DNA from 4 places in the Phocaeicola sp. genome. Region 4 is predicted to be linked to each of the others. Evidence: riboswitches for the same ligand, from Rfam matches in the RefSeq annotation. Region 4 holds a riboswitch; each other region holds the start of a gene.
What was found. A riboswitch is a leader RNA that binds a small molecule or an ion and turns the genes downstream of it on or off. The one in region 4 is predicted to bind cobalamin.
Positions count from the first base shown of each region.

Region 1: another riboswitch for cobalamin. It lies ahead of ACZM60_RS07890 (ABC transporter substrate-binding protein); the one in region 4 lies ahead of ACZM60_RS07360 (TonB-dependent receptor plug domain-containing protein).
Region 2: another riboswitch for cobalamin. It lies ahead of ACZM60_RS00945 (TonB-dependent receptor); the one in region 4 lies ahead of ACZM60_RS07360 (TonB-dependent receptor plug domain-containing protein).
Region 3: another riboswitch for cobalamin. It lies ahead of ACZM60_RS03790 (anaerobic ribonucleoside triphosphate reductase); the one in region 4 lies ahead of ACZM60_RS07360 (TonB-dependent receptor plug domain-containing protein).

Region 1 is NZ_DBMACV010000032.1:7,069-10,543, reverse strand. Features, by position in the region: gene ACZM60_RS07895 (iron chelate uptake ABC transporter family permease subunit) at 1-3, opposite strand, end outside; gene ACZM60_RS07890 (ABC transporter substrate-binding protein) at 23-1,159, opposite strand; cobalamin riboswitch at 1,296-1,522, opposite strand; gene ACZM60_RS07885 (potassium/proton antiporter) at 1,614-3,056, shown strand; gene ACZM60_RS07880 (sodium-translocating pyrophosphatase) at 3,129-3,475, shown strand, end outside.
Region 2 is NZ_DBMACV010000002.1:98,387-101,861, reverse strand. Features, by position in the region: gene ACZM60_RS00950 (YncE family protein) at 1-27, opposite strand, end outside; gene ACZM60_RS00945 (TonB-dependent receptor) at 39-2,018, opposite strand; cobalamin riboswitch at 2,085-2,284, opposite strand; gene ACZM60_RS00940 (flavin reductase family protein) at 2,571-3,080, shown strand; gene ACZM60_RS00935 (hypothetical protein) at 3,093-3,475, opposite strand, start outside.
Region 3 is NZ_DBMACV010000012.1:11,104-14,578, reverse strand. Features, by position in the region: gene ACZM60_RS03795 (CCA tRNA nucleotidyltransferase) at 1-650, shown strand, start outside; cobalamin riboswitch at 903-1,097, shown strand; gene ACZM60_RS03790 (anaerobic ribonucleoside triphosphate reductase) at 1,128-3,475, shown strand, end outside.
Region 4 is NZ_DBMACV010000028.1:31,095-34,569, forward strand. Features, by position in the region: gene ACZM60_RS07355 (phosphoribosylaminoimidazolecarboxamide formyltransferase) at 1-1,150, opposite strand, end outside; cobalamin riboswitch at 1,217-1,427, shown strand; gene ACZM60_RS07360 (TonB-dependent receptor plug domain-containing protein) at 1,583-3,475, shown strand, end outside.

The sequences.
Region 1 (3,475 bases), on a different contig from region 4:
CATGCATACGAGGTTTAACTTATCACTCCGCTAAATTAGTAAAATATCTCGGAGCATAGTCTTTCAGAACTTCCGGATGAAAGACTTTTACCAAATCTTCCAGCAGAAGTTCGGGATGAAAAGGTACTTCTTCGTAAAAAGAAATGCGGCTGGTATTGCATCCGTATACCCGTCGGTTACGGAATGCATCAAAATTGGCATAAGGCGCATAGTCGTTCTTCAGTTCCCGATAAGTCTTGTCAGTCTGCTGATTATATTTTATCAGCCAGAAATCGGCATGCTGTCCTCTGTCGAACACCGCTTCGAAGGCCAGCGATGCCGAACCGCTCTGTGGAATATCAGAAAAGATATAGCGTGCTCCGGCATCAGCATACACTTTTGCCATCGTACTGTTTCCTCCCGGCACATACCAGGTTCCTCCAGTCTTCAGTTCCGTAATAACAGTCGGCTTGGGTGATATATCTTTTACCCGATTACGAAGTGAGAGATATTTCCGTTCCACTTCGGTAAACAGCGAGTCGGCTTCTTGTTCTTTGCCGAACAAAAGTCCGTAAAAACGCACCCACTCGGCACGTCCCAACGCCGAAGTTTCCATATAATCGGCACATTCCAGAATCGGCACGTTCAGCTTTTCTATCCGTCCGTATCCTCCACTATTCTGATAAGGTGAAAGCAATATGGCATCTGGATGCATGTCGATAACCTTTTCTATATCCGGATTCATGCTGCTTCCCGCATCCGTAACGCTACCATTCCGGCAGCCTTCCAGCACGGCAGGAATACGCATATACTGCAAGTCGCATACACCTTTTACCTTATCCAAGGCTCCCAGTTCCTGCAAAAGCCCACAATGTACCGACGAATAGACCAATGCCCGAGTCAGAGGTACCTGTATCACGGTTCCTTCAGGAAGTGACATCGCAGTCGTATCCTTCTTGTCCACCAGCAGATAAGTATGAAGTATTTGCAACGTGTCCCAGGGATTCCTTAACGTGACTTTCGTATATCGGTCATACTTTACAATCTGTAAGTTCTCGGCATAATGCAACCGGAGCGTATCTCCCTGCTCCTGCAAAAAAGAGGTCTTGCTCTTTCCACCGCAAGCAGAAAGCAGCAAGACCATAAGTACTATATGGGCAGATAGTATGTATCTCTTCAAAACATTCTTTACGACAATCATTTTCTTAAATGCAAATAAAACAAGAACAACATGGACGGGAAAAAATCCCGCATTTTGTACTTGAAATAAAATTTATACAATCAGTTTACGTTCCTGTAACCTTTTCCTCGAAGGTACAAGCGTGACACGTTTTGCAGGTCTTCTGACTTACTCCGGTTTGTTATGCCTTCCCGCCTTTTCATTCAACCCGAAGAAACGGCAGTGGCTCGAAGTGGTAAACAAACCTTTATCACGGAGCTTACAGCAGCGGGACTGTCCGGGACTTTCACCCGATTCCCTTTTCATCCGCAGCTTCGCACTACCAATCGGGAAGCCTGACGGAACAAAACTGTGACAAATATATGCAATAACTTCGTACAATACAACAGAACGTGAACCAAAATCCAAATTTATTTGTTTACTTTGCACATATACTTTATAATAAAACAGTCTCATGATTACAGCAGAAAATATTTTACTTGTCGGCTCTGTCCTAATATTTACCAGTATTCTTATCAGTAAAACCGGATATCGTTTCGGTATTCCTACCTTGCTTTTATTCCTGTTGGTAGGAATGGCATTCGGCAGCGACGGACTGGGCATTCAGTTCAATAGTGCTTCCGACGCCCAGTTCATCGGTATGATGGCACTGAGTATCATTCTGTTTTCCGGCGGTATGGATACACGATATGCCGATATCAAACCCGTGCTAAAGCAAGGTATACTGCTTTCTACCGTAGGAGTGCTGGTCACCACGCTACTGACAGGTTCGTTTATTTTCTTTCTTTCGAATCATACACAGGCTAACATAGAACTTACGCTGCTGGTTTCCCTACTGCTTGCAGCTACCATGTCGTCAACCGACTCTGCATCGGTATTCAGCCTTCTGCGTTCCCAACGGATGAATCTAAAATACAATCTTCGTCCGATGCTGGAACTGGAAAGTGGTAGTAACGACCCAATGGCGTACATGCTTACCATTGTGCTTATTCAGGTTATAGGCAGTGGAAGTGATTTTAACATAGGTATCATACTGAAAGATTTGTTTCTGCAGTTCCTCTTCGGCGGAGTTCTGGGATATGCTTTCGGAAAGTTCGCTGTATGGCTTATCAACAAAATAGAACTTTCCAACGGTGCACTCTACCCTATTCTGCTGCTCAGTATTGTCTTCATCACTTTCACGCTTACCGATTTGGTAAAAGGAAACGGATATCTTGCCGTATACATTGCAGGAGTAATCGTAGGCAATGCCCGGCTGGCTTTCCGGAAAGAAACAAACACTTTTATGAACGGACTTACTTGGCTGTTCCAGATTATTATGTTCCTTACACTGGGACTTCTGGTCAATCCGCACGAAATGCTCGACATTGCAGTTACAGCTTTGCTTATCGGTATATTTATGATTCTGATAGCACGCCCTGTCAGCGTATTCCTCTGCCTGCTTCCTTTTAAGGGAATCAGCAACAAGGCACGCATTTTTATTTCATGGGTAGGATTAAGAGGTGCCGTACCTATTATTTTTGCCACATATCCGGTTATAGCTCATATACCAGGTTCCAATCAGTTGTTCAACATCGTATTTTTTATTACCTTGTTGTCGCTCATCATACAGGGTATGACTATCTCGAAAATGGCACGCTGGCTCAAGCTCGACCTTCCCGAAGAAAAAGAAGGGAATGACTTCGGCGTTGAACTGCCTGATGAAATTGACACTCATCTAAACGATATAACCTTGACAGAAGATATGCTGACTGTGGGCAACCGACTGGCTGATATGAACATCCCAAAGGGAACACTGGTCATGCTGATTAAACGCGGAAACGAATTCATCATCCCGAACGGACAGATTGAACTGCACGCAGGCGATAAGTTGCTGGTCATGTCAGAAAAGAAATAAAAGTAAGGTAATCAGTACTTTGTTTCCATTTTATTTATTAAATTTGGGATACAACTTTTAATCTCAAACTTTATGGAAACATATCTTTTTTGGTTAATCCCCACTGCATCTGTATTAGCACTTGCTTTTGCAGGGTATTTCTATAAACAGATGATGCGGGAAAGTGAAGGCAGCCCTGCAATGCAAAAAATAGCAGCGCACGTGCGCAAGGGTGCCATGTCTTATTTAAAACAGCAATATAAAATTGTTACGTTAGTCTTTATCGGACTGGTTGTTCTGTTCTCCATTATGGCATACGGATTCAACCTGCAAAATCATTGGGTTCCGATTGCTTTTCTTACAGGAGGTTTCTTTTCTGGATTATCTGGCTATCTGGGCATGAAAACTGCGACCTATGCTTCGGCACGTACGGCCAATGC
Region 2 (3,475 bases), on a different contig from region 4:
TGTCAGGTAAAAATAATATCTGTTCATGGTCCGAATGATTAAAAGTTATATTGGGCAATCAGCTTGAAGTTGGTACCGGGCATCGGATAGCAGGCTACCACCTCGTACTGCTGGTTCAATAAATTGTTTACTTCCAGCGTCAGCTTCAGGTCCCCCTTCCACACTTTTAGTCCTTTGGAAACCGAAAAGTCGCTGGTATACCACGGCAACTGGTAATTATAAGGGATATTGGCCTGCGAAGAATAACGTTCTCCGGTATAGATAAAGCTGTAATTAGCCTCCCATGAGCGCCATTGCAGGTTCACCACGGCCGAACCGCTGTGCCAGGGGATGTACGGAATCTGTCCTCCGTAAAACTCACTTTTGGGGTCGGTAAAGTCCTGTGCCCGCTGGTACGTATAATTGATTCGGTTGATTACCGTCAGGTCACGTCCGATCTTCCAGCCGGTCTGAAGCGCCACGTCCACCCCTCTGATTTCCACATTTCCCAGATTGACCATCGTCCAGCGGAAGAAATTCGACGTAGGAGTGGCCACGATTTTATTCTCCACCTCGTTGTAGTACACATCCGTTTGTACTTCCAGCGAGCGCAGCCACGTATTGTTGAAGGTACGGTTGTACGTAAATCCTAAGTCGTACTGCGTAGTGAACTCAGGTTCCAGGTTGATATTCCCTACAAACGTATAATACAGGTCGTTCAGCGTAGGCATCCGGAAGATCCGTTTATAGAAACCTCTCAGGTTAAGGCCACTTTGCGGAAAAGGCCTCCACGACACGAAAAACGAAGGAGTAAGCTTCTGCTTGTCGGGAGCAGGCGTGCCCGAGCTCGTATCGTGTACAAACGTTTCGAGCAGACTTGCCTGAAGTTCCACCTGCTTGAAGCGCATGGCCGTAGCGATGGATGCCAGCAGCGTATGCCGGCGCGGATAAACAAAGTCGCGCAAGTCGGCATTCAGCAGGTTAAACTGATAATCTGCCGAAAAGCTTGCCTCCCACCACGAAAACAGATTAAATCGGTTGGCTACCGATGTGTATACTTCCTGCTGGTAATAATGGTTGTTGACATACATCAGCGACTCGTCTTTGTTAGGATCGGCCAGGTAATGCAGGTAGTCGTATGCATATTTCGCATTGGCAAGCAGGCTGTACCACTGTGTAAAGTCCTTCTTGAATGTACCCTGAGTAAAGAAGTTCGTATCCCACTGGCGATCCTCGTGCGAGAACTTGTTGCGGACGATTGCCCCCGGATATCCACGTTCCGAGTTGTACAGGTAAGCCTTCGCCTTCCAGTATCCCTGCTTGAGCTGTCCGAACAGCCCTCCTTCCACACGCAAGGCATTCAGGTCGCCGTTCTGCCGCACCGCCGTCGTATCATATCCCTCCTGCATGCGGTAAGTAAACTTGTATTTTCCCGACGAGTGAAGATACTCGGCACTGAACGAACTGCTGATTCGTTGTCCGAGCTTTTGCTCCCACAAAACGGAAGGATTTGCCACACCAAACGAACCCGTCTTGAACGAAGCCCTTACGTTATACTTCTTTCCTTCCTCGAACTGAGGCGTCCGTGTCTGCAAATAGATGGAGCCCGACGAGCCGAAATCCTTTGCCGGCTGGAAAATGGCACTCTTCTGTCCGTTGTACAGCGTGACAGACTCTATGTTGTCGAGCGAGAATCTTCCCAGATCGACCGTACCGTTTTGTGCGTTTCCCAGCTCGATGCCGTCGTAGAACACACCTACATGGTTGGTTCCCATACTCCGGATATTCACCGTTTTCAGTCCCCCTACTCCTCCGTAGTCCTTGATCTGTATGCCGGAAAAATAGCGCAAGGCATCGGCCACGTTGTGCGAGCTGAGCTGATGGAGCTGCTTGCCCGATAATTCCTGTACCGGAAAAATCTCTTTCTGTACGGCACGCGCCGTCACAACAACCTCGTTCAGATGTTGAAGGCTGTCCAACTTGTTTTGTGCATGTACCGGTACACAAATGTTTATACCCCACACCAGCAGGGTAAACATTACCGCATAGTGAAGTCTATTAAGCATTATGTAAAACGTTCAACCGTCCTATCCCACGAGTTCGGTTAATTAATAAAAACGATGGCAGGTCTTCTGACTGACTCACACGCTTTGACACCTTCCCGGTTTTATCCAGTGGCAATGAGTAATTGTCAACGTGCTTGATGAGCTTCACAGCAGCGGGACTGTTCGGGACTTTCACCCGATTCCCTTTTAATCCGTCGGGTCGAACCAACCTTCCGGAACCAATCGGTGGTAAAGATAGTTTATTTTTTCTGAATTTTAATACAGTTTTGCTATTTAAGAAATGGTTTTTGTATACTCCTTTCGTTCAGGAGTTTCATGAAATATCAAAAAAAAGAAACAGGGAAAAGAGGAAGTTCGGGCAGGAAGATGCAGAGAGCCTGTCTGATTCGTGCTGACGTTTTTTTATTTTTTGTACAAAAAATATAAACGTTTGTACAAATTTTCAGTGACTTCTGAAAGCGTTTTTCTCAGGGTACCGATAATTTTAGTAGTTTTGCCTTGATGAACCATTAAATATATGCATGTATGAAAGAAATAAATGTATCGGAACTGAAAGATAACATGTTCGACGCTATCAGTAAGGAATGGATGCTGGTAACGGCCGGAACACAGGAAAAGTTTAACATGATGACGGCAAGCTGGGGCGGAACCGGTGTTTTGTGGGCAAAGCCCGTAGCCTTTATTTTCATCCGTCCCGAGCGTTATACCTACCAGTTTATTGAAGAGGGAGAAACGCTTACCCTGTCTTTCCTGGGCGAAGAGCATAAAGATATACATAAAATCTGTGGTTCCAAATCTGGGCGCGACATTGATAAGGTAGCGGCTACCGGACTGAAACCTTTTGCCACTCCCGAAGGAAACATTGCCTACGAGCAGGCACGTATGATCCTGGAATGCAGAAAACTGTATGCCGATATGATAAAGCCCGAGCAGTTTATCGATGCCTCACTGGTAAGCCGCTGGTACGGTGAAGGACATGGCGGATTCCATAAAATGTATGTCGTAGAGATAGAACATGTATGGGTGAAAGAGTGAGCATAATGCTTGTCAGAATTCCATGATAAACTCATCCAGGGAATCGTTTTCGTCCATACCCATCTTGTCGTGTTTGAGGCGGTTTTTCCGTTTCTTCAAGGCGACCTTGCTGGTGTCGAGCAGGTAAAGCATGTTGCTGTTTGAGATACCGATTTTGATAAGGCAGCAAAGCGAGATGTCCGCCTTTGTCAGTGTCGGGAACTTTTTCCAAAGCCGGTCGGTAAAGTTGTTGTAGCAGATGTTTATAACTTCCGCCAGATTGTCCTGTTCCTCGTCGGAGAGCACTACCGACCGGCTTTGTATTTTATCCTGCTGGCTCATTTTATTGAGCTGTTCCATTTTTCTGATGATTTCGCTGTGGCGCAGGATTTCCTTTCTCATGGCAGCCTCCTTTG
Region 3 (3,475 bases), on a different contig from region 4:
ATTTCTATCACACTCTGGAAGTGGTAGACAATATTGCAAAGGTTACCGATAATTTATGGTTGCGCTGGGCTACTTTGTTGCACGACATTGGAAAGCCGCGCACTAAACGCTGGGATCCTCGTGTAGGATGGACATTCCATAATCATAATTTCATCGGAGAAAAGATGATACCTGAAATCTTCCGGAAGATGAAGTTGCCTATGAATGAAAAGATGAAGTACGTTCAAAAGCTGGTCGGTCTTCATATGCGTCCTATTGTGATAGCCGATGAAGAAGTGACCGATTCGGCTGTTCGGCGACTGCTTTTCGAGGCTGGCGATGATATTGACGATTTGATGCTGCTGTGTGAAGCAGATATTACTTCGAAGAATGAAGTGCGCAAACAACGCTTTCTCGACAATTTCAAACTGGTACGTCAGAAACTGAAAGACTTGGAGGAAAAGGATCGTATCCGTAATTTCCAGCCGCCGGTAGATGGTGCTGAGATTATGAAGGTATTCAACTTGCAGCCGTGTCGGGAAATCGGCAGTCTGAAAAGCTCTATAAAGGACGCTATTCTGGATGGGATTATTCCTAATGAACACGATGCTGCTTTTGAGTTTATGCTTAAGAAGGCAAAGCAAATGGGACTGGAGCCCGTCAATCAATAAATCATTATACCGTTTTCGGGTTTCCGATCTGTATTTTTGCAAATAGGAAACCCGAAAACAAGAAAAAGATTATTCCTTGTTTAGAGTAATAAGAAATAAATCTAATTATCCAAATAGAAAAGTTTATATAAATAAGAGTTGTCCGTTTGTACGCTCTGTATGTGTCTGTAGGTTGGTTTTGCGTTTTAAAAGTTGCTCAATTTAGAAAAACATCTGTTAGTCCGTTTTTATTTATTCGATCAGAAGATATATCTTTGTAGAGCTTTTCGTTAGGTAACATAAGCGTTTCAAAAGGGAATGTCGTGTAAATCGGCAACAGTACCCGCTGCTGTGATTCTTAATGAACCGGAGACAATGCATGTGCAAGCCACTATTGTTTGAATACAATGGGAAGGTGTCTGCCGGGGAGAGATCAGTCAGAAGACCTGCCACGAAAAGCAAATCCAATCTTTTTATTAACTTTTCAAAGCAAACAGTATGAATTTAACTGAAATCTGTATTATCAAGCGTGACGGGAAGCGGGAAAACTTTTCGCCTTCAAAGATTACAAATGCCATCAGTAAAGCTTTCAATGCCACAGGACTGGCTCATCAGGAAGAGCTGATTGATGAAATTACTCAGCGTGTTATTGCTCATTTTGAGAATCCGACGATCGGAGTTGAGGAGATTCAGGACCTTGTAGAAACAGAATTGATGAAAGTGCAGCCTGAAGTTGCCAAGAAATACATCATTTATCGCCAGTGGAGAAATACAGAACGCGACCGCAAAACGCAGATGAAGCACATTATGGATGGCATTGTGGCTATCGACAAGAATGATGTAAATCTGAGCAACGCTAACATGTCGAGTCATACTCCGGCGGGACAGATGATGACTTTTGCTTCGGAGATTACCAAAGATTATACGTATAAATACCTTTTGCCCAAGCAGTATGCTGAAGCACATCAGTTGGGAGATATTCACATTCACGATCTGGATTATTATCCAACCAAGACAACAACTTGTATTCAATATGATCTTGATGACCTGTTTGAACGTGGTTTTCATACAAAGAATGGAAGTATCCGTACTCCGCAATCCATTCAGAGTTACGCAACGCTGGCAACTATTATCTTCCAGACCAACCAGAATGAACAGCATGGAGGACAGGCAATTCCGGCTTTCGATTTTTTCATGGCAAAAGGTGTACTCAAGAGTTTTCAGAAAGCAGTAGCATCGTCTGTTTCCTTTTATCTTGATATGAGAGATATACAGTTGGATGAGGCTGCGATACTGACTGTATCCAAACAGTGTTTTACTTCTATTGTTCCGACAGAGGATGAAAAGAAAAGTTTCCTTTCGGCAGCGGCCGGACAAGGCGTTACACTGACGGCCGGTGAACTGGAACACATTTTACGTAAGTCGTATGCTCAGGTACGCAAGGATACTCATCAGGCTATGGAAGGATTTATCCATAACTTGAACACGATGCATTCGCGTGGAGGAAATCAGGTAGTGTTCAGCTCAATCAATTATGGAACAGATACTTCGGCTGAAGGACGAATGGTGATAGAAGAATTATTGAAAGCGACCATCGAAGGCTTAGGTACACGTGGAGAGGTTCCTGTATTTCCAATTCAGATATTCAAAATAAAAGATGGAGTATCTTATTCTGAAGCAGACTATAAACGTGCGATGGAGGACTTTGAAGCTGCTATGGATGGGAAAGTTGAATTTGAAGCTCCAAACTTTGATTTGTTTCTGAAAGCTTGTCGGACAACGGCCAAGGCTTTGTTTCCGAACTTCATGTTCCTTGATACACCTTTCAATCGTCACGAAAAATGGGATGCAAGCGATCCGAAACGCTACCGTTATGAACTGGCGACGATGGGATGTCGTACACGTGTATTCGAAAATCTGAACGGTGAAAAGACTTCATTGGGACGTGGAAACTTGTCGTTTACTACCATGAATCTGCCGCGTCTTGCCATCGAGGCGCGTATTAAGGCTGAAAGTGTAGCTGAGAATCAGGGACAGGATGCCGTAGAACGTCTGGCGAAAGAAACGTTTATCAATTCAGTACACGATATGGCTGTCTTCATAGCCGAGCAGCTCTATGCCCGCTATCAGTATCAGCGTACAGCACTGGCACGGCAGTTTCCGTTCATGATGAGTAACAATGTGTGGAAAGGAGGCAGTGAGCTGAATCCGAACGATGAGGTAGGTGACGTACTGAATCAGGGAACATTGGGTATTGGTTTCATTGGCGGTCACAATGCCATGGTAGCTCTGTACGGACAAGGACACGGACATTGTCAGAAGGCATGGGACACATTGTATGAAGCTGTAGAAGAAATGAATCGTGTAGTAGAAGAATTTAAGCAGAAATATCATTTGAACTATTCAGTACTGGCTACTCCTGCTGAAGGGCTTTCCGGACGATTTACTCGTATGGACCGTCGTAAATATGGTGTGATACCAGGGGTAACCGACCGCGATTATTATGTGAATTCATTTCATGTCGATGTGAAAGAACCCATCAGGATCGTAGAAAAGATAAAATGTGAAGCTCCTTTCCATGCGTTGACGCGAGGAGGACACATTACTTATGTTGAACTGGACGGAGAGGCTCAGAAAAATGTGAAAGCAATTGCCAAGATTGTAAAGGTAATGCATGACGAAGGTATCGGTTATGGTTCGATTAATCATCCGGTAGATACCTGTCATAACTGCGGCTACAAAGGCGTTATTTACGATAAATGTCCAATCTGCAACAGTGAAAATATTCTACGCATGCGCCGTATTACCGGATATCTGACCGGAGATTTAAACAGTTGGAACTCGGC
Region 4 (3,475 bases):
ATGCCATGGCAATACCATATTTGTCGCAAGTAGCGATTACATGATCATCACGTACGGATCCTCCTGCCTGTGCAATGTATTCTACACCACTTTTGTGAGCACGTTCAATGTTGTCACCGAAGGGGAAGAATGCGTCTGAACCCAGTGAAACACCTTTCAGTGTATTCAGCCATGCACGTTTCTCTTCGCGAGTCAAAACTTCCGGCTTTTCGGTAAAGAACTGCTGCCATACACCGTCGGCAAGCACATCGTCATGCTCGTCGCTGATATAAACATCGATGGTATTGTCACGGTCGGCACGACGGATTTTTTCTACCCATGGCAAGTTCAGAACTTTCGGATGCTGGCGCAGATACCAGACATCTGCCTTGTTTCCAGCCAGACGGGTACAGTGGATACGGCTCTGTTGTCCGGCTCCGATACCGATAGCCTGTCCGTCTTTTACGTAACATACGGAGTTCGACTGGGTATATTTCAGTGTAATCAGGGCAATCATCAGATCGCGGCGTGCAGATTCGGGGAAGTTCTTATTCTGAGTAGGAATGTTGGCAAACAGATTGTCACCGTTCAGCTTGATTTCGTTACGTCCTTGTTCGAATGTAATACCGAACACATCTTTGTGTTCTATCGGTGCAGGACGGTAGGACGGATCTATCTTGATAATATTGTATGTACCCTTACGTTTGCTTTTCAGTATTTCCAGCGCTTCGTCTGTATAGCCCGGAGCAATCACTCCATCGGAAACTTCACGGTGAATGAAACGGGCGGTAGCTTCATCACACACGTCGCTCAGTGCGATGAAATCACCATATGAAGACATACGGTCGGCTCCACGGGCACGTACGTATGCATTTGCCAGCGGAGAAAGTGGAAGATCGTCTACGAAGTAAATCTTTTTCATCGTATCGTCTAGTTCCAGACCGATGGCTGCACCTGCAGGGCTCACATGCTTAAACGAGGTTGCGGCCGGAAGTCCGGTAGCTTCTTTCAGTTCTTTCACTAACTGCCATCCGTTCAGTGCATCCAGGAAATTAATGTATCCGGGACGTCCGTTCAATACTTCGATAGGCAGTTCTCCTTCTTGCATAAAAATACGTGCCGGTTTCTGGTTAGGATTACAGCCGTACTTCAATTCGAGTTCTTTTGCCATAATTTATATGTTTTAGTTGCTTGTCTACAAAATTACGGAATATTTTCGGCTTATTGAAAAAACTTTCTACCTTTGTGACGCATTGGTTCAAAAGGTTATCTCTTTTTCACTGGATAATCTGATGATTAAAAGGGAATCAGGTGCAAGTCCTGAACAGTCCCGCTGCTGTAAATTCCGTGTATATTGCAGGCAATCGCTCAAGCCACTGGAATGATTTTCCGGGAAGGTAGTCTGCAATAGGAATGAGTCAGAAGACCTGCCATGCATAGTTTCTTCACAGCTTTCGAGGAAAAAGCGTGGGATGATCTGTCGGTACATATTCTTTCTGTTCACCCCGATGCTTTATTTTCGCAAGCGACGCAGAAGCGGAGAAATCCGTTGGCTGTAATTATAATGTATGAAAAAATGAAGTATATCGTATGTAGTTGGATAATGCTGGTCGGGTTTGCAGCGAGATGTTATGGCGGGCAGGATGTAGATACCACGAAGGTTTATTCCATACCGGAGGTGGTGGTGTCCGACCGTTACCAGACGCGTGAAGTACGTTCAGCCGCTCCTCTCCAGATTTTTTCCCGTGAGGAACTGAAAACACTGAATGTGATGCAGGTGTCCGATGCCGTGAAACATTTTTCGGGAGTAACGGTAAAAGATTACGGGGGGATAGGAGGACTGAAAACGGTTTCCATCCGAAGTCTGGGAGCACAGCATACGGTAGTGGGATACGACGGGATTGCTGTAACCGACTGTCAGGCCGGTCAGGTGGATATCGGGCGTTTTTCGCTGGAGAACGTAGACCGTCTGATACTAAGCAACGGACAGGGGGACCAGATTTTTCAGCCTGCGCGATTTTTCGCCTCGGCAGGAATCTTGAATATCCAGACACTGACTCCTGTTTTTCACGACAATAAGCCGACGAATCTCAGTGCTTCGCTGAAATCGGGCTCGTGGGGATTGCTGAATCCTTCGCTCTTGCTGGAGCAGAAGCTGGGAGCGAAATGGGCACTGACGGCCAATGCCGAATGGATGTCGTCCGACGGGCACTACCCTTATACTTTATATTATGGTGATGAAGGCGATCAGTCCAGCCGTGAAAAGCGTAAAAATACCGATGTACAGACCTTTCGTGCTGAGGCCGGCTTGTTTGGTAATTTCTCCGATACGGAACAGTGGAGGCTGAAGGCTTATTATTACCAGTCATCTCGCGGACTTCCCAATGCGACTACACTGTATTACGATTATTCCTCCCAGCATTTATGGGACAAGAATATGTTTGTCCAAAGCCAGTATAAGAAAGAGTTCAACCGTAAGTGGGCCTTTCAGGCATCGGGTAAATGGAACTGGATGTACCAGCATTATCTGGACCCTGATTATAAAGGAACTACCGGACAGAGTGAAAACAGTTATTTCCAGCAGGAGTATTATCTTTCGGCAGCCGTACTTTTTCGTGCGTTGGATTGTCTTTCTTTTTCTCTTTCGACCGACGGAAGTGTTAACCGCATGAACTGCGACTTGAAAGATTTTGCCAAGCCTGTACGCTATTCGTGGCTCACCGCGCTGGCGGGCAAATATGTCAATGAGTGGATGACACTTTCGGCTTCTCTGTTGTCGACAGTGGTTTATGAGGATGTAGCCAAAGGTAATAGTGCCGGAGGGCATCGGAAATTGTCTCCATATGCCAGCGTATCGTTTAAGCCGTTTGCTTCCGAAGATTTTCGTATTCGTTTTTTCTATAAAGATATTTTCCGCTTGCCGAGTTTCAATGACTTGTATTACGGACAGACAGGGAACATTCGTCTGAAACCGGAAAATGCCAGTCAGCTGAATGTCGGGCTGACATACAGCAAGCGTGTATCCAACTGGCTTTCTTATGTTTCGGTTACGGTGGATGCTTATTCCAACCGGGTGACAGATAAGATAGTGGCTATACCTACCAAGAATCTGTTTATCTGGAGCATGGTCAATCTCGGTAAGGTCGATATAAAGGGAATAGATTTTACGGCAAGCCTGAGCATACAACCGGTGAAGAAGTATGTGCTGACTCTGTCGGGAAATTATACGTACCAGCGGGCACTGGATGTCACCAATCCGGATCCTTCTACGCTGGAAGGAAAGACCTATAAGCATCAGATAGCGTATACACCGCGTGTCTCGGGCTCCGGACAGGCCGTACTCGAAACGCCGTGGGTCGATTTGTCGTACTCCATGCTGTTCTCGGGCAAGCGTTATGCACTGGGACAGAATATATCCAAGAACCGTTTGAATGGATATACCGATCACAGTGTGTCTGCCCGTCGTAGTTTTCGATGGGGAAAGACTGATATTTCC